Regions from separate parts of the Duganella rhizosphaerae genome, predicted to be linked through region 2. Evidence: predicted binding sites of a transcription regulator. Region 2 holds the regulator's gene; each other region holds the start of a gene.
What was found. Region 2 encodes sigma-54, which starts transcription at its own class of promoters, with help from an activator protein. Its sites were predicted from a motif close to TGGCANGNAANCTGCTTT; they were not measured.
Positions count from the first base shown of each region.

Region 1: a site for sigma-54 is predicted at 2,546-2,563, ahead of RUGAMON1_RS12885 (ammonium transporter). Genes of this name have one in related genera too.
Region 3: a site for sigma-54 is predicted at 2,607-2,624, ahead of RUGAMON1_RS11695 (flavin monoamine oxidase family protein). Genes of this name have one in related genera too.
Region 4: a site for sigma-54 is predicted at 2,711-2,728, ahead of RUGAMON1_RS05770 (PEP-CTERM sorting domain-containing protein). Genes of this name have one in related genera too.

Region 1 covers NZ_BPWK01000005.1:111,924-116,212, reverse strand. The annotation lists gene RUGAMON1_RS12890 (zinc-dependent metalloprotease) at 1-2,428, shown strand, start outside; gene RUGAMON1_RS12885 (ammonium transporter) at 2,612-3,814, shown strand; gene RUGAMON1_RS12880 (helix-turn-helix domain-containing protein) at 3,907-4,289, opposite strand, start outside.
Region 2 covers NZ_BPWK01000016.1:84,075-88,363, forward strand. The annotation lists gene RUGAMON1_RS26820 (enoyl-CoA hydratase/isomerase family protein) at 1-119, opposite strand, end outside; gene RUGAMON1_RS26825 (alginate lyase family protein) at 152-1,093, opposite strand; gene hpf (ribosome hibernation-promoting factor, HPF/YfiA family) at 1,195-1,554, opposite strand; gene RUGAMON1_RS26835 (RNA polymerase factor sigma-54) at 1,632-3,110, opposite strand; gene lptB (LPS export ABC transporter ATP-binding protein) at 3,116-3,868, opposite strand; gene lptA (lipopolysaccharide transport periplasmic protein LptA) at 3,871-4,289, opposite strand, start outside.
Region 3 covers NZ_BPWK01000004.1:377,786-382,074, forward strand. The annotation lists gene RUGAMON1_RS11685 (spermine/spermidine synthase domain-containing protein) at 1-334, shown strand, start outside; gene RUGAMON1_RS11690 (Rid family hydrolase) at 428-886, opposite strand; gene RUGAMON1_RS11695 (flavin monoamine oxidase family protein) at 908-2,494, opposite strand; gene RUGAMON1_RS11700 (bifunctional diguanylate cyclase/phosphodiesterase) at 2,673-4,289, shown strand, end outside.
Region 4 covers NZ_BPWK01000002.1:407,672-411,960, reverse strand. The annotation lists gene RUGAMON1_RS05780 (allantoate amidohydrolase) at 1-898, shown strand, start outside; gene RUGAMON1_RS05775 (substrate-binding periplasmic protein) at 911-1,696, opposite strand; gene RUGAMON1_RS05770 (PEP-CTERM sorting domain-containing protein) at 1,786-2,661, opposite strand; gene RUGAMON1_RS05765 (c-type cytochrome) at 2,815-4,020, opposite strand; gene RUGAMON1_RS05760 ((2Fe-2S)-binding protein) at 4,017-4,289, opposite strand, start outside.

The DNA of each region.
Region 1 (4,289 bases), on a different contig from region 2:
GGCGCTGGCGGCAACCGCCGAAGGTGCGCCCGCACCTTCGGTCAAGAAGATCGCCGATGTCACGCGCGGCCTGCAATCGCAGCCGGGCTTCATCGACCTGTGGCGCGATACGGACAAGGGCAGGGTGCTGCTGTCCGTGTCGGCGCTGGACCAGCCCTTTCTGCTATTGAGCTCCTTGCCCTATGCACTGGGCTCGAACGACGTCGGCCTGGATCGCGGCCAGCCGGGCGAGATGCGCATGGTGCATTTTGAGAGACACGGCGCGCGCCTGTTCCTGGTGCAGGAAAATACCAATTTCATCGCCGCCTCGGCGGACAAGGACGAACGCGCCGCCGTCGCCGAATCGTTCGCCAGCGGCGTGCTGTGGTCGGGCGAAATTCTCGCCAGCGAAGGCGAACGTCATCTGATCGACTTCTCCAGCTTCCTGCTGGCGGACCGGCACGGCGTCGGCGCGCGGCTGACTGCCGCCAAGCAGGGCGCATATCAGGTCGATGCCGCGCGCAGCGCGGTGCTGGCGGAGCAGTCCAAAGCCTTCCCCGACAACGTCGAACTGGAAGCGCTGCTGACCTTTGCCGGCCCCGGACAAGCGGAGTACGTGCGCCAGGTCGCGGCCGACGCCAGCAGCCTGTCGCTGCGCCAGCGCATCAGCATGGTACGCCTGCCCGCGGCTGGTGCACAGGCAGGCGGCTGGCAGCCGCGCAGCTACCATCCATATTCCGGCGGCTTCGACGCCAGCTATTACGACTTCGCCACGCCGCTCGCCAGCAGCATCGACGTGCACTGGCAGGTACGGCACCGCCTTGAGAAGACCGATCCGTCGGCGGCGGTCAGCACCGTCAAGAAACCTATCGTCTACTACGTCGATCGCGGCGCGCCGGAGCCGGTGCGCTCGGCGTTGATCGCCGGCGCTTCTTGGTGGGCCAGCGCCTTCGAGAAGGCCGGCTTCAAGGACGCCTACCGCGTCGAGCTGCTGCCAGAAGGCGTGGACGCGATGGACGTCCGCTACAACGTGATCCACTGGGTGCACCGCGCCACGCGCGGTTGGTCCTACGGGAACGCTTTGGCCGATCCGCGCACCGGCCAGATCATCCGGGGCGCCGTCACGCTCGGCTCCCAGCGCGTGCGCCAGGACATCCTGATCGCCGAAAGCCTGCTCGCACCGTACGGCAAGAACGCGCCGGCCGACAAGCAGAAACTGGCCGAGGCCATGGCGCTTGCGCGCCTGCGCCAGCTGGCCGCGCATGAAGTCGGCCACACGCTGGGCTTCGCCCACAACTTCGCCGCCAGCCGCATGGGCAATGGCTCGGTGATGGACTACCCGCACCCCATCCTCAAGCTGGACGCCAAGGGCAACGTCGATATCGCCGATGCCTACGGCGTCGGCGTCGGTCCTTGGGACGACTACATCGTCAAATACATCTACGGCGATTTCGGCAGCGGCGCGCAAGAGCAGGCCGCGCTGGCCAAGCTGCGCGCCGACGCGCGCGCGGCCGGCATGCTGTACTCCAGCGACCAGGACGACCGCTCGCCCGGCTCCAGTCATCCCGATGGCCTGCTGTGGGACTTCGGTCCGGACTCGATCAAGACCTGGGACCAGCTGGGCGCCGTGCGCCAGCGCGCGCTGCAAACCTTCTCCGTCGACGTGCTGCCCGATGCGCGCCAGATCGGCGAGTTGGAGGCGCGGCTGGTGCCGGTCTACCTGCTGCAACGCTATCAGGGCGAAGCACTGGCGCGCCTGGTCGGCGGCGGCGATTTCGATTACACCAGCAGCGGCGATGTCAAGGCCGGCCTGGCCAAGGCAGGCATCAAGGCGACGCCGGCGGCCGTCCAGCGCCAGGCCCTGAACCGCCTGGCAGACAGCCTGCGCGCCGAATACCTTGCGCTGCCAGCCGGCGTACTCGATATCCTGACGCCGCCGGCGATGGGCCATGAACGCAGCCGCGAATACTTCGCCACCCGCATGGATACCGTGTTCGACGCGTTCTCGATCGCCGAAGCGGGCGCCGCGCAGACGGCCGGCTTCCTGCTCGACCCGGCCCGCATCAACCGCGTCGCCTGGCAGCACGCGCGCGATGCGCAGCAGCCGGGCGTGCAGGAAGTGCTGTCGCTGCTGCTGCAGAAGACCTGGAAGCGCGAGTCGGTGCCGGCCTCGGTGGCCGGCGGCGAGGCGGTGCAGCTGGCCGCCAACTGGGTGGTGATCGACGCCACCTTGAATCTGCTCGATGGCGGCAAGCTGCATCCGCAGGTCGACGCGGAAGTGCGCCAGTCCGCGCGCGAGCTGGCGCAATGGTTGCAGAAGAACCCCGGCAAAGGCGTCACCGCCGACAGCCGCAAGCAGGCGGCGGGGCTGATCACCGCCTACCTGGCCGATCCGCGCAGCGTCAAACTGCGCACCATGCCGGTTATCCCGCCCGGCGCACCGATCTGACCTGCCCATCCCGTGCGCACCAAAATGACGCCTTATTTCGGTGCGCACGGCCTTGGTGCATTTTCATGCACAAAATAAAAACACCTTGAAATCAAGCACTTAAAATTTGCACCAAATTGGAACGAAACTTGCTTTTATCAGTGCTCGTTGTCAATTTTTGCATTATTTTGGGGAGATATTTTGATGGGTGGATACAAAGACGGCGCCGACGCATTGTTCATATTGCTTGGCGCCATCATGATTTTGGCCATGCATGCCGGCTTTGCGTTTCTGGAACTGGGCACGGTGCGCAAGAAAAACCAGGTCAACGCGCTGGTCAAGATCCTGGTGGATTTCGCGGTATCGACGATCGCTTACTTTTTCGTTGGCTACAGCATCGCGTATGGCGTCAATTTCTTCTCCTCGGCCGAGGTGCTGGCCGCCAAGAACGGCTATGAGCTGGTCAAATTCTTCTTCCTGCTGACGTTTGCCGCCGCCATCCCGGCGATCATCTCGGGCGGGATCGCCGAACGGGCGCGCTTCCACCCGCAATTGATCGCCACCGCGCTGCTGGTCGGCCTGGTCTATCCCTTCTTCGAGGGGATCGTCTGGAACCACCGCTTCGGCGTGCAGGAATGGCTGGCGTCGGCATTCGGCGCCGAGTTCCACGACTTCGCCGGTTCGGTGGTGGTGCACGCGGTGGGCGGCTGGATCGCGCTGCCGGCAGTGCTGCTGCTGGGCGCACGCCGCGGACGCTATATGAAGAACGGCGCCATCGCCGCCCATCCGCCGTCGTCGATTCCTTTCCTGGCCCTGGGCGCGTGGATTTTAACCGTGGGCTGGTTCGGCTTCAACGTCATGAGCGCGCAGGCGCTGGACAAGATGAACGGCCTGGTCGCCGTCAACTCGCTGATGGCGATGGTCGGCGGCACGCTGGTCGCGCTGCTGATGGGGAAGAACGATCCCGGCTTTGCCTACAACGGCCCGCTGGCCGGCCTGGTGGCCGTCTGCGCGGGCTCCGACCTGATGCACCCTTTGGGCGCGCTGGCCACCGGATGCATTGCGGGCGCGGTGTTTGTCTGGATGTTCACGCTGGCGCAAAACAAATGGAAGATCGACGACGTGCTGGGTGTGTGGCCGTTGCACGGCCTGTGCGGCGCTTGGGGTGGCGTCGCGGCGGGAATCTTCGGCCAGAAGGCGCTGGGCGGCATCGGCGGCGTATCGTTGGCCGCGCAGCTGGGCGGCACCTTGCTGGGCGTGGTCATCGCGCTGGCTGGCGGCTTTGCCATCTACGGCGTGCTGAAGGCCACGCTGGGCCTGCGCCTGGACCCGGAAGAAGAGTTCCAGGGCGCCGACCTGTCGATCCACCGCATCAGCTCCACGCCGGAGCGTGAATCGAACTGGTAGAACCCGTATGCCTTCGCGATACGCATGCCGTTCCGCTTAGGGGTCTGACCCCGTATGGGGTCAGACCCCGCCTGGCGGTGCGGGGTAAGTAATCAGCGGTGTATCACCACCAGCAGCGCCTTCGCCTCGGTCTTGCCGACGTTGCGGATGATGTGCTGCTGGTCCCCCGGGTAGCGCGCCGTGCTGCCCAGCTTCAGCTTCTTCTTGTCGGGGCCGACCTCCACCTCCACCGAACCGTGCAGCAGCGTCAGGTGCTCCTGCGCGCCCGGATCATGGCCCTGTGAGGCCAGTTCGCCACCCGGCGCCAGCGTCAGTTCATACCACTCATATTTGCTGGCCAGTTCCAGCGGCCCCAGGATGCGCAGCACATAGCCGGCGTGATGGCCGGGCAGGGTGGGGATTTCGTGCGCCTCGATCACGCGGACGGTCTCCGTCTGCCGCTCGGCTGTCGCCAGCAACTCGCCGATCTGCACGC
Region 2 (4,289 bases):
ATCAGCGCCTGCGTGATATCGCGCACCATCGCCAGCGACAAAGAGTTCAGGGCCTTGGGCCGGTCCAGTGTGATGAAGCCGGTTCCGTTGCTGACGCTGGTGTGGACGTATTCGCTCATGAGGGACATAGGGTGGTTGAGAAAACCCTATTCTACTGCGACTTGCCGGGCGCCAGATGCTCAAGCGGATTGGCCAGGTTGAGGTCGCCGCCCAGGCGCGGCTGGAAGTTGGCCTTGGCCGGCATCAGCTCCGCCCTGCCCTCGTGCCGCGCGTAGAGGATGGCGAACGACATCTCGCTGGCATTGGCCCGTTCCTGCGCAAAGCCGGTGGCCTTTTCCATCGCCGACGGATCTTGCGCGGCGGCCAGCGTGAAGCGCATCAACTGGTCCAGCTTGGCGGAGTGCAGGTCCAGGATGGACGCGCTCATCACCAGCGGCACGGCGGCGAACACGTGGTAGTGCAAGGCCTTGGCCGCGCGCTCCATTTCCGCCGGCAGCGAACCGTCCGCCGCCACCTGTCCCATCGCGTGTTCGAACACCTTACGGCCCCAAGCGAGGTAGCGCTCGTCATGCGTCACGCCGCCCACCGCCGTCACCGCCAGGCCCTCCCAGTAGTAGTGGTTATTGCGCGCGCCCTTGTGCGCGTCGGAATGCGCCATGGTGGCGTCGGCCAGTGTCTTGAACCAGGTTTCGATAGCCTGCTGCTGCGCCGGGCTGGCGGCCGGCTTGACGCGGGCGTAGCTCAGCGCCATGCCGCCCAGGGTCCACTTGCGCACGTACCAGGCCTGCTCGCTGGACAGCTTGCCCAGCAAGGCCCGCTGCCCGGCCCAGCTCTCCAGCCAGCCCAGCGCGCAGGCGGCGTTGCCCTGGCTGGCGTTCTGCGCCACCTCGGCCAGGAAGTCGTCGATCGGCTTGGTGTTGGCGATATTGCGCGCACGCAGCACCGGATCGATGACGGAGTGATGCGCATCCGAGTAATAGCTGTTGGCGTCGATGTCGATCACGGCCGGCGGCGGCGCAGGACAAGCCGAGGCCACGGCATCCGAAAAGGCTAGCGTCAGCAGCCATGCCGTAAATAGTTTAGCTCGTTTCATGCCACTCCCATTGGAAGAATTAGGAAAACGTTTACTCTAAACCATTTAGGCGCAAAAAAGGGCGCCTCTGCGCCCCTAGTTTGATGGTGCCGGGGCCGTTGTTATAGGGCGGCGGCAGCGGGTTCGTAGCTATCCGGGAGATGCTTGATCGCATCGTGGCCGTGCTCTTGGACCTTGGCTTTGTATTTCATGACCTGCCGATCCAGCTTGTCGATCAAGGTATCGATGGCGGCGTACAGGTCCTGCGACAGGCTTTCCACGTAGACGGTCTTGCCCGACATGCGCAGGTTGATTTCAGCCTTCTGGCGTTTCTCTTTCTCTTTGAGGTTATCTACAGTCAGGATGACAGCAATATCAATCACTTGATCAAAGTGGCGGGTGACGCGTTCCAGCTTGTTCTGCACGTATTCACGGATGGCCGAGGTCACTTCGAGATGATGTCCACTGATGGTGAGATTCATACACACTCCTAAAGATAATGTCGCTTCTTACGGTTAGTGCGGAGCCCATTACTGCCGGGCGCGCAGGAACCAAGTAACTACAAAGATTTACGGAGACTGACTGGCGGGATCTTCAACGCTTCGCGATATTTGGCAACAGTGCGTCGCGCAATCACCATGCCTTGTTCTCCCAGCATGTCCGCAATCTTACTGTCGGATAAAGGATTTTTCGGGTCTTCTGCTCCTGTCAATTGCACGATGAGTGCGCGTATCGCCGTCGAACTTGCTTCCCCCCCCGCTTCGGTGGCGACATGGCTACCAAAGAAATATTTCAACTCAAACATACCGTGCGGGGTCAGCATATATTTTTGAGTTGTTACACGAGAAATAGTGCTCTCGTGTAGTCCCAGTGTATCAGCAATTTCGCGAAGCACAAGGGGGCGCATGGCAACCGCGCCATGGGAGAAAAAGTTCTTTTGTCGTTCTACTATCGCTTGTGCAACGCGCAAAATCGTGTCGAAACGCTGGCGCATATTCTTGATCAGCCACTTCGCTTCCTGCAGCTGCGCGCCCATCGCGCCCTCGCCTTTTCCCTGCTTGAGCAGGTTGGCGTACATGGCGTTCACGCGCAGGCGCGGCATGACGTCGTTGTTCAGGCTCACTTGCCAGCCGTTGCGCGCTTTTTTGACGATCACGTCCGGCACCACGTAGTCCGACACGTCCGACGCGAACGCCGAACCCGGATGCGGATTGCACTGGCGGATGACGGTTTGTGCTTCGCGCAAATCCTCGTCGTCGCACAGCAGCGCCTTCTTCAATTTGTTGAAATCGCGCTGGGCAAACCAGGTCAAATGATTTTCAACGATGGCCAGCGCCATGCGCCGCGTCACCATCGGTATGCCCGGCAGGCGCTTGATCTGCAGCGCCAGGCATTCGGACGCGTTGCGCGCGCCGACGCCCATCGGGTCGAAGCTTTGCAGCATCGACAAGGCGGTCTGCAATTCGTCGATCTCCAACTCCAGCTCTTCCGGCAGGCGGGCCAGGATTTCTTCCAGCGATTCTTCGAGGTAGCCGTTCTCGTCCAGCGCGTCGATGATCAGCTCGACCAGCGCGCGGTCGCGCATCTCCAGCACCGTGACCCGCATCTGCTCCATCAGGTGCTCGCGCAGCGTGCAGTGGCTGGCCTCCAGTTGCGGACGCGAGTCCTCGTCGTCGGGCGCCTTGCTGCGGCCGGCGTCGCTCCAGTCGACGTCGGCGTCGCTGCTGGTGCTTTCGGTGTCGGCGGCCGGGCCGTCGTAGTTGTCGGCGTCGGCGGCCGGCGCCTCTTGCGCGTTGGGCGGGCCTTCGGGCGGCGCGTCGCCGACCGGGGCTTGCTGGCTGATGGCGCCGTCCGACAGCAGCCGCAGCGAGCGGTCCAGCGGGTCGTCGAGGCGCTCCAGCAGCGGATTATCGGTCAGCAGCTGTTCCAGTTCCTGGTGCAGCTCCAGCGTCGACAGTTGCAGCAGCCGGATCGACTGCTGCAATTGCGGTGTCAGCGCGAGGTGCTGCGACGTGCGCAGTTGCAAAGACTGTTTCATGGGTTTTACATACGGAAGTGTTCACCCAGGTACACGCGACGCACCGATTCGTTGGCGATGATGTCGTCTGGCCGGCCTGAAGCCAATACCGTGCCCTGGTTGATGATATATGCGCGGTCGCAGATGCCCAGCGTCTCGCGCACATTGTGATCGGTAATGAGGACGCCGATGCCGCGTTCCTTGAGGAAGCGCACGATGCGCTGGATCTCAATCACGGCAATCGGGTCGACCCCGGCGAATGGTTCGTCGAGCAGCACGAAGCGCGGGTTGGTCGCCAGTGCGCGCGCGATCTCCACGCGGCGGCGCTCGCCGCCGGACAGCGACAGCGCCTGGTTCTCGCGCAGCTTTTCGATCTGCAAATCGGCCAGCAGGGTATTGAGCCGTTCATCAATGGCAGCCTTGGATAAAGGCTTGCCGTCCACTTTCTGGATTTCGAGGACGGCGCGGATATTTTCTTCCACCGTCAGCTTGCGGAACACCGACGCTTCCTGCGGCAGGTAGGACAAGCCGAGCGAGGCGCGGCGGTGGATCGGCAGCGACGAGATGTCGGTGCCGCTGATATCGATGCTGCCGGCGTCCGACGGCACCAGGCCGACGATCATGTAGAACGAGGTGGTCTTGCCGGCGCCGTTGGGGCCGAGCAGGCCCACCACTTCGCCGCATTCGACTTGCAGGGACACGTCATGCACGACCTGGCGCTTGCCGTAAGTCTTTTGCAGGCCTTTGACGATCAGGGTGCTACCGCAGGAAGGTTCCATGCTTATTTCCCCGGCGTCGGCACAGGCGCCGGCGTTGCGGCCGGCACCGCCAGCTTGCTCGACGGCTGCAGCACCATGGTGCCGCGTCCGCCGCCCGGCTTGCTGTCGCCGGTGGGGGTGTTCTTGACCTCGAACACTTCCTTGCGGCTGTCGTAGGAAATGAATTCGCTGTCGACCTGGCTGCTCGGCTTGCTGCCTTCCAGGCGCTTGACCTGGGCCTTGGCGAACAGCTTGACCAGCTCGGTCTTGTTGTCGTATTCGATACGGTCGGCCTGGCCTTCGACCCATTGGTCGCCGGCGCCGTCGAGCTTCTGGCGGAAGGTGGCCTGCACGCCGGCGCCGCCGGTCAGCACCACGTACTGGTAGCCCTGCGGATCTTCGGTCACCACCGCCTTGGGCGATTTCATCAGCAGCGTGCCGC
Region 3 (4,289 bases), on a different contig from region 2:
CGCCGCCTTCTACGCCGACTGCCGCCGCGCGCTGCGGCCCGGCGGCGTGATGGTGGCCAATATCTTCAGCTACGATCCGCAGTACGGCCCCATGCTGCGGCGCCTGCGCGAGACCTTCCAGGGCCGCATCTGCTGGTTCCGCGGCATCGCCGGCAACAACCGCATCCTGTTCGCGGTCAAGGGCGGCAAGCCGTCGCCGGCGCTGGCCATGCAGCAGCGGGTGGCGCGCAGCCACGGCCTCGGCTTCGCGCTGTTCAACCGCCTGCTGGCGCACTGGATCGTGCTGCGCCTGCGCTGGAACCCCGCACTGCCAAGCGGGGGCAGGTCCCGATAGGGAACTGCGGGGCGCAGCCCCTGCCCGGCCCCTGGGTCTGACCCCTAAGTGACGCGGCAGGCTTATCGCTGAAGCATGCCGGGTTGAAAAGAGCTATTTTTTGGCCGGCAGGCCGCGCACCGCCACCACTTCGATCTCCACCAGCGCCTTCGGCACCACCAGCGCCGCCACCTGCACCGTGGCACGGGCCGGCTTGTTGGGCTGGGCCGCCGTGCCGAAGTACTCCTTGTAGGCCTCGTTCATGCCGGCGAAATCCAGCTTGCCGGCGGCGTCCGCCACCAGGTAGACCCGCATTTGCACCACGTCGCCCATGCCCAGGCCCTGCTCGCGCAGCGTGGCTTCGAACTGCCTGAGCACGTCGGCCGTCTGCGCCCTGGTGTCGCCGTCAAACGACTTGGCCAGTTTGCCCGAGACGTACAGCGTGTCGCCGGCCCACACGGCGCTGGCGATGCCGCTGTCGGCGCTTTGCAGGTGCTGGACCTTGAGCTGGGCGGCGGCCGGCAACGCAATCAGGGCGGCCAGCAGCAGTGGAACGGAGGCGGTCAATTTCATGTTCATCCTTTCAGGGGAAAATCAGGCGCGCACCCGCGCCGCCAGTTGCTCGATCACGTGGTGGGCCGACAGCACGGCGCCCTCCTGCCACGAACTGAGATAGCCCAGGTACTCGCCGGCAAAGTAGATCGGGCCGTCCGGCTGTTGCAGCAGCTGGTAGACCGTGTCGTACTGTTCCGGCTTCCATTCGGCCCAGGAGCCCAGGCTGTACGGCACCTTGGGCCAGGCGACGTTGATACCGTCGCGCACCATGCGGCGGTAGCCGGGATGGATCGCCTCGCCCGCCGCCAGCGCCTTCTCGATGCGCTCGGCCAGCGGGTACTGCCCCATGTCGTCGCCGGGAAAGGCGCCGAAGCAGTAGGAGCCGACCAGCACGCCGTCGGCCTGGCCGATGCCGTGCGAAGGATAGAGGATTTGCGTGACGTCGCGGCTGGTCCACGACAGGCCGCCGTAGATGCCGTCGTCCTGTTCCCAGAAGCGGCGCGGCGCGTAGAACGCGGTCTTGGCCGAGCGCGCATAGTCGACCTCGGCGATGGCTTGCTGGTAGGCCGGCGCGAAATCGTTGGGGATGTCGCGCAACACCGACAGCGGCAAGGTGCAGATCACATAATCGCTGTCGATGACGGTGCGGGCGCCGCCGTGATGGCAGACCACGCGCGCGCCCTGCGCCGTCTTGCGGATTTCGTCGACCACCGTGTCGTAGCGGATCACATGCCCTACCCGTTTGGCGAACGCCATCGGAAAGCGGTCCATGCCGCCCACCGGCTGCAGCATGGTGCCGGCCTGGTCGAAGTCTTCGGCGAAGGACGCCTTGAACTGCCAGAAGTCGGCCCGCAGCAGCTCGTCCAGCGGCAGCGGCGCGCGCACCGCGCCGTGCGGCCGGCCCGGCGCCGGCGTGGCGCTGTAGCCGCTGCGTGCGCTGCCGGCGTAGCGGCCGTCGCGCTGCAAATCGCCGAAGCTGGCGATGGCGCCGAGCAAGCGCTCGCGGTCTTGCCGGCTCAGTTCCTGGTCCAGCTTGCCGGTGGAGACGGCCTTGCCCAGCAGCTCGCCGAAATAGCCGTGCGTGTCGCCCAGCACCTGGCGCGCCTGCACCGGCTTGCCGCCGAAGGCGCCGTCGTCCTGCAGCAAGGCGGCGCGGTCGTCGTTCATCATGATTTCCAGCGGCACGCCGAACTCGCGGCAATAGCCCAGCACCGCGCGGTGGTGGTGCGAGATGCGCGCCGGGCCGGGATTGAGGTAGAGGTGCGGCGCCTTGGGCCAGCGCGCCTGCTGCACGCCGTCGCTCTGCTCGAAGCGCTCGCCGCCGCGGATGGTCCAGCTGCGCCCGCCGGGCCGGTGGCGCGCCTCCAGCACCGTGCAGGCGAAACCGGCCTTGCCCAGCTGGTAGGCCGCCGTCAGGCCGGCCACGCCGGCGCCGAGGATGGTGACGCGCTTGCCCTTGCCCAGTCCGCCGGGCAGCACCGGCGGCCCTTGATAGGCCAGGTCCTCGCCCCAGGCCAGGCTGGCGCAGCCGAGCGCCTCGAGCGCGGCAAACGCCGCCGCGGCGCCGCCGCTACGGGCGATCTGCGCCAGAAAGCTGCGGCGGGTGACGACATGAGCGGGTTTCATGGCCGGTGCTCCTCCAAGGCTGGGGAGATGGCAATATAACATCAATTCCGTCCCGGAACGTGGCTTGCATAAGACAATCCCACTAGTGCCAACAGTCCAAATATCTGTCGCAAAAGCATGACTTATGACACACTAGATTCATCCACACGTCCTGCCGTTCCCACCCAGAAAGCGCCGCATGCCGCTGCTCTCCAAGTCACCGCCGTTTTCGCTGGCCGCGACGCTGACACTGGTCACCGGGATGGCGGTCACCGGCCTGCTGTTCGTGGCGGTCAGCGCGCTGGAGTACGGCAAGATGGAGCTCAGTTTCCAGCAGCGCGCGCAGGTGCGGGCTGCCGCCATCCGCCGTGGCCTGGACGATACGCTGGAACTGGTCACCATCCTCAACGACCTGGTCAAATCGGTGGGCCCGGTCAGCCGCGAGCAGTTCGGCGACTTCACCCGGCCGCTGCTGGCGCGTTATCCTTTTGTGCAAGCTTTCAACTATCACCGCGTACTGAACGACGACGAGGCGCGCCGTTATGCGGCCGCACTGCAGGACCGTTATCCCGGCTACACCATGTTCGACGGCCGCCACCTGCCGCTGTCGTCGCGCCCGCAGCATGTGATCGTCGACTATCTGGAACCGATGGCGGGCAACGAGGCGGCGTTCGGGCTGGACGTGATGTCGCTGGGGCCGATGTCCAACGTCATCAACCAGGCGGTGGCAGCGGGCGCCATCATGGCCACGCCGCTGCTGCGGCTGGAACAGGAGCGCGGCAACCAGAAAGGCTTCGTGCTGCTGATGCCGGTCTACCGTCCCGGCGCGCAAACGGCCACGGCGGCGCAGCGGCGCGCGGCCTGGATCGGCAACACCGGCGCCGTCATCCGCTCCACCGACCTGATCCACAAGATCCTGTACGCCGCCGACCTGCTGGACGACGCCTCGCTGGTGGTGCGGGTCTACGTCGGCGACGACGTCCGGCCGGACAACCTGATCTACAGCCTCGGCCAGCAAGGCCAGCAGACGGTGGCCGCCAAGCCCTTGCAGCGCTGGCTGGCCTTCGACTACCACGACCTCTACACCCGCACCTTCAGCGCGGCCGGCAAGGCCTGGCACGTGCAGGTGACGCCGCTGCCCCGGCCCTTCCTGGCCAGCCACCTGGGTTCGCTGTCGACCTTGATCGGCGGCCTGCTGTTTTCGCTGCTGACGGCGGCCTTCGTCAACTCGCTGGCGCGCCGCTCGGTGCGGGTGCAGCGGCTGGTCGACGAGCGCACCCGCGCCCTGCAACTGAGCAACGAACGCCTGAATGAAGACGTCGCCGCCCGCAAGCGCACCGAGGAAGCCTTGCAGGAAAGCGAGCTGCGCTTCCGCCGCCTGCTGGCGCTGTCGTCGGACTGGTATTGGGAGCAGGATGAAGAGTTCCGCTTCACCAGCATCACCGGCGGCTTCTTCGACAAGGGCAAGCAGGACCCGGACGCCTTCATCGGCAAGACGCGCTGGGAGCACCATCCCGAAATGTTACAGGCGCGCTGGGGACAGGACCATATCGCGCTGCTGGAGGCCCACCTGCCCTTCCTCAACTTCGACTACGCGCTGCCCGGCACCGACGGCCAGCTGCACTGGTTCAGCATCAGCGGCGAGCCGCTGTTCGACAAGGATGGCGCGTTCAAGGGCTATCGCGGCACCGGCACCGACATCACCGAGCGCAAGCTGTCCGAGCAGCGCATCCACCACATCGCCCACCACGACGTGCTGACCGGCCTGCCCAATCGCGTGCTGCTGCAAGACCGGCTGACGCAGGCGGCCGCCTTC
Region 4 (4,289 bases), on a different contig from region 2:
GCTGCCCTTCCATTTCGAGATCGTCGGCTTCGCCGAAGAGGAAGGCGTGCGCTTCAAGAGCACCTTCCTGGGCAGTAACGCGGTGACGGGCCGCTTCGACCTGTCGCTGCTGGACCAGACCGACGCCGACGGCGTCACCATGCGCGACGCGCTGCTGGCCGCCGGACACGACGTGACGCGCATTCCCGCCATCGCGCGCGATCCTGCGCAACTGCTCGGCTTCGTGGAAGTCCATATCGAACAAGGCCCGGTGCTGCTGGAGCGCGACCTGGCGCTGGGCGTGGTGACGGCCATCGCCGGCAGCTCGCGCTACCTGGTCGAGCTGACCGGCCTGGCCAGCCACGCCGGCACCACGCCGATGACGATGCGCAAGGACGCGGCAGCGGCGGCGGCGGAAATCGTGCTGCTGGTGGAGCAACGCTGCGCGCAAGGCGAGTCGCTGGTCGGCACGGTCGGCCAGCTGCAGGTGCCAGGCGGTTCGGTCAACGTGATACCCGGCGCCTGCAAGCTGTCGCTGGATATCCGCGCCGCCGACGATGCGGTGCGCCTGGCTGCGGTGAAGGATGTGTTGGACGGCATCGCGGCGATCTGCGCGCGGCGCCAGGTGGAAGTGGGCATGCAGCAGATCGTGAATGCTTCGGCCGCGCCGTGCGCGCCGCGTCTGATGCAGCAATTCGGCGCCGCCATCGAACGCGCCGGCCTGCCGCGCTTCGACCTCCTTTCCGGCGCGGGTCACGACGCGATGGCGATGGCCGCCATCACCGACGTGGCCATGCTGTTCACCCGCTGCGGCAACGGCGGCATCAGCCACAACCCGCTGGAGACCATGACCGCCGACGACGCCGAACTGGCGACCGTGGTGCTGCTCGACTTCCTGCGCAGCTTCCGCCCCGCCTAGCGTTATGCCGGGCTAGCGTCCCTCGACCTGCCGGCTCAGTTCAGGCGTCCACTCGATGCGGTAGCGCTCCAGCAGCCGGCGGTATTCGCCGCTGGCGATCAGGGCGCGCAGCCCCCCGTCGAACTGGTCGCGCAACGCGGTCAGCCGGCGCCCCTTGGCGAAGGCAATGTAACTGGGCACGCTGTCTATCGCCTGCGGCAGCTTGACGATACGGCCGGCCAGCTCGGCGCCTATCAGCTTGTCAAGCGTGTAGCTGGCGGTGTACACATTGCTGGGAATCAGATCGACCCGGCCGAGTATCAGCTTGCGGAAGTTCTGCTCCAGCGTGGGCACCTCGCGGATCGCCAGTTGCGGGCGTGCCGCCTCGAAACGGGCGCCGTAGTTCACGCTCAACACGGTGCCCACCCGCAGGCCGGCCAGCGCGGTGAAGTCGCCGTCGAAGCGCGCGCTGTGGTCGTCCCTGGCGTAGAAGTAAATGATCTGTGGGATCAGCGATTCGCGGCTGAAGTCGAGAAATTGTTCGCGCTCCGGCGACTGGAAGATCGTGAAGATGCAATCGCGCTCGCCCTGCCGGATCAACGCCAGCGCCCTGCCCCAGGGCAGGATTTCGACGCTGACGGTATGGCCCAGGCGCGCCATCACCGTCGCGACGATGTCCACCGCCAGACCGTATGCAGGTCCGCCGGCGTCCTGCTGGATCAATGGGGGATAGTTGAGCGATACGCAGCGGTAGGCCCCGGCATGGGCGAAGCCGTAAGCGAAGAGCAGCGCTGCCGCCAGAAGCGACTTACCAAGCACAGAGCCTCCCGGTTGCCGCAGCGCCGACCGGCGCCGATGCCCCAGTGTATCACCATTCCCGCCGATGTCCTGCTGGCTTTCATGTGCAGCTATGCGTGAGGCATGGCCGCCGGCGCGCGCCGGCGGCGCGTCAAGGCAAACGGCAGCACGCCCGCCAGCAGCAGCGCGACGCTGCCTGGCACCGGCACCGCCGTGGCGCCCACCAGCGAGAACGAAGCATTGAAAGCGCCGGCGCCGACGATGTCCGTGCCGATGCGCAGCCAGTCCGGCGCCAGCGGCTCGTTGCGTATCCAGCTTTGCAGGTCGGGCACGAATGGACCGGTGCCGCCTGCAACCGGCTTGGCGGCGGACAGCCAGTAGAACTCCCCTCCCGTCACCGCCACCTGTGGCACGAAGAAGTAGTGATCGGCCGGCAGATCGAACGGCGAGCCGAAGTTGACGGTGATGGTCACCTCGGTGCCGCTGATCGGCCCCTCACCGTGGGTGGTCTGGTTCGGTATCGGGTTGATGCCATTGAGGACGCTGTTGGCGGCGCTGAAGGCGCCCAGCGTCGCGATCGAGAAGCTCAGCCCACCACCACCGCTATCGCGGCTGTCGAACGCCACATCGGACGGCGAATTGGTGCGCGTCGGTACCCGGCCCGATGGTGGACTGGTGGAGTCCTTGGGGAACACGCGATAGATCTCCGCCACCACCTGGCCAATGTTGGCCGCCGTGGCGCCGCCGGTCAGCAGCCCGGTGAAGCTTGCGCTGGTAATGCTGGTGTGCGAACCGAGTATGAAGTCGTCCGCCGATTCAATTTCGACCTTGCCGCCGCTGCCGGGCCGCGTGGCCGTGCCGATCAAGCCATCGGGGCCGCCGGTGCTGAAGAAGAACGGCGCGGCAGATGCCGGCAGCGCCGCCGCCATCGTGGCAAGCACTGCGCCAAGCATGCAGCCGCGCCCGATTCTGGAATGGATGTTCATGTCGCGTCTCCCTGGTCAACCGCCGGCGGGATGCCGGCCGTTGAAACGCGACGCAGGAAGTATGCCCCGACACGTAAAACCAATAAAGTCAGAGGCTTGGCGTTTCGGATATCGCCGCGACGCCTTCCATTGTCAAGAAAGCCGACAGCGGTTTCAAGGCGTACGCAACTCCTTCACCTGGGATTCGCTGACCGTGCCCGTCTGCCCGCCCCAGCTGACGCGCAGGAAATTGGTCAAGCCGGCGATTTCCTTGTCGCTTAACTTGGTCGCGAAGCCCGGCATGGCTTGCATGCTTTCCTTCTTGCCGAAGCGCTGCGCCTCGATGCCGTCCAGCGTGACGGCGATCAGGTTGTGCGGATCGGCGCTGCGCACCGTGGTGTTGCCCTTCATCGCCACCGCCACATGCGGCTTGCCGCCACCATCGTATCCATGACAACCGGCGCAGACGGCGATGTAGGTACGGCGGCCGGCATCAATCGCAGCATCCGCGGTGGCCGCAGCGGGCTTCAGTGGCTGCGGCGGCAAGGGCTTGTCACCCAGCAGATAAGCGGTCATCGCCCACATGTCGCCCGGCGTCAGATGCTGGGTGCTCAGGTGGACCACGGCGAACATCTCGCCGTAGGCCGAGCCTTGCGGCGCCACGCCGGTGCCGAGGAATGACGACAAGTCGGCGGCAGTCCATCCGGACGCTGACAGCCCGACCGGCGAGATGTCCGGCGCAGCGATGCGCGCCATCGTGCTGCCGCCCAAAGGTTTGGCTCCATCCATCTGCCCCAGCGCGCCGCGCGGCGTATGGCATTCCGCGCAGTGCCCCATCGTGTTGACCAGGTAGCGGCCGCGCAGATAGGCGGGCGACAGGCCGGCCGACGCATCGGGCAGCGAGTCCTTCAAGAACAGCATGTTCCAGAAGCGCATACCGAAGCGCATGTTGTAGGGGAACTTGAGATCGGCGGCCTTGCTGGCCACCGCCGCCGGCTTGATCTGCATGAGGTAGGCGTAAATGGCGTCGCTGTCGGCGCGGCTCATCGAGCGGTAGGAGGTGTAGGGCATGGCCGGATACAGGTGGCGGTCCGGCGCCACGCCGTCGCGCAAGGCCGCGTAGAACTCCTCGGCGGTCCATTTGCCAATGCCGTGCTCCTTGTCCGGCGTGATGTTGGTGCCGTAAAAAGTGCCGAAGTCCGATTTCAATTCCACGCCGCCGGCAAACGGCGCACCGGTGGCCGACGTGTGGCAGGCGGCGCAATCGGCCGCCTTGACCAGGTAGCGTCCGCGCGTGACGGCATCGTTGGCTGCGGCAACCGGCAGCATCGTCGCGGCCAGCGCTGCGGCGGCGAGAAGAGCAAGATGGCGGCTCATCATTTCCCCTCCTTCACCAGTCCGGGCGTATTGAGCACGACATCCTTGACCGCTTCAAAGTAGCGCACATAACCGGTGCAGCGGCAGATGTGGGCATTCAGGCTTTCGGTGATGGTCTCGTCGATCTGGTCGCGGCTGACCGGCGTGCGTTTCAAGCGCTCCAGCAGCACCGTGGCCGCGTTCACAAACCCCGGGGTGCAGTAGCCGCACTGGAAGCTGAAATGTTCGAGGAATTTTTGCTGCACCGGCGACAGCGCCACCACCTCGCCCTT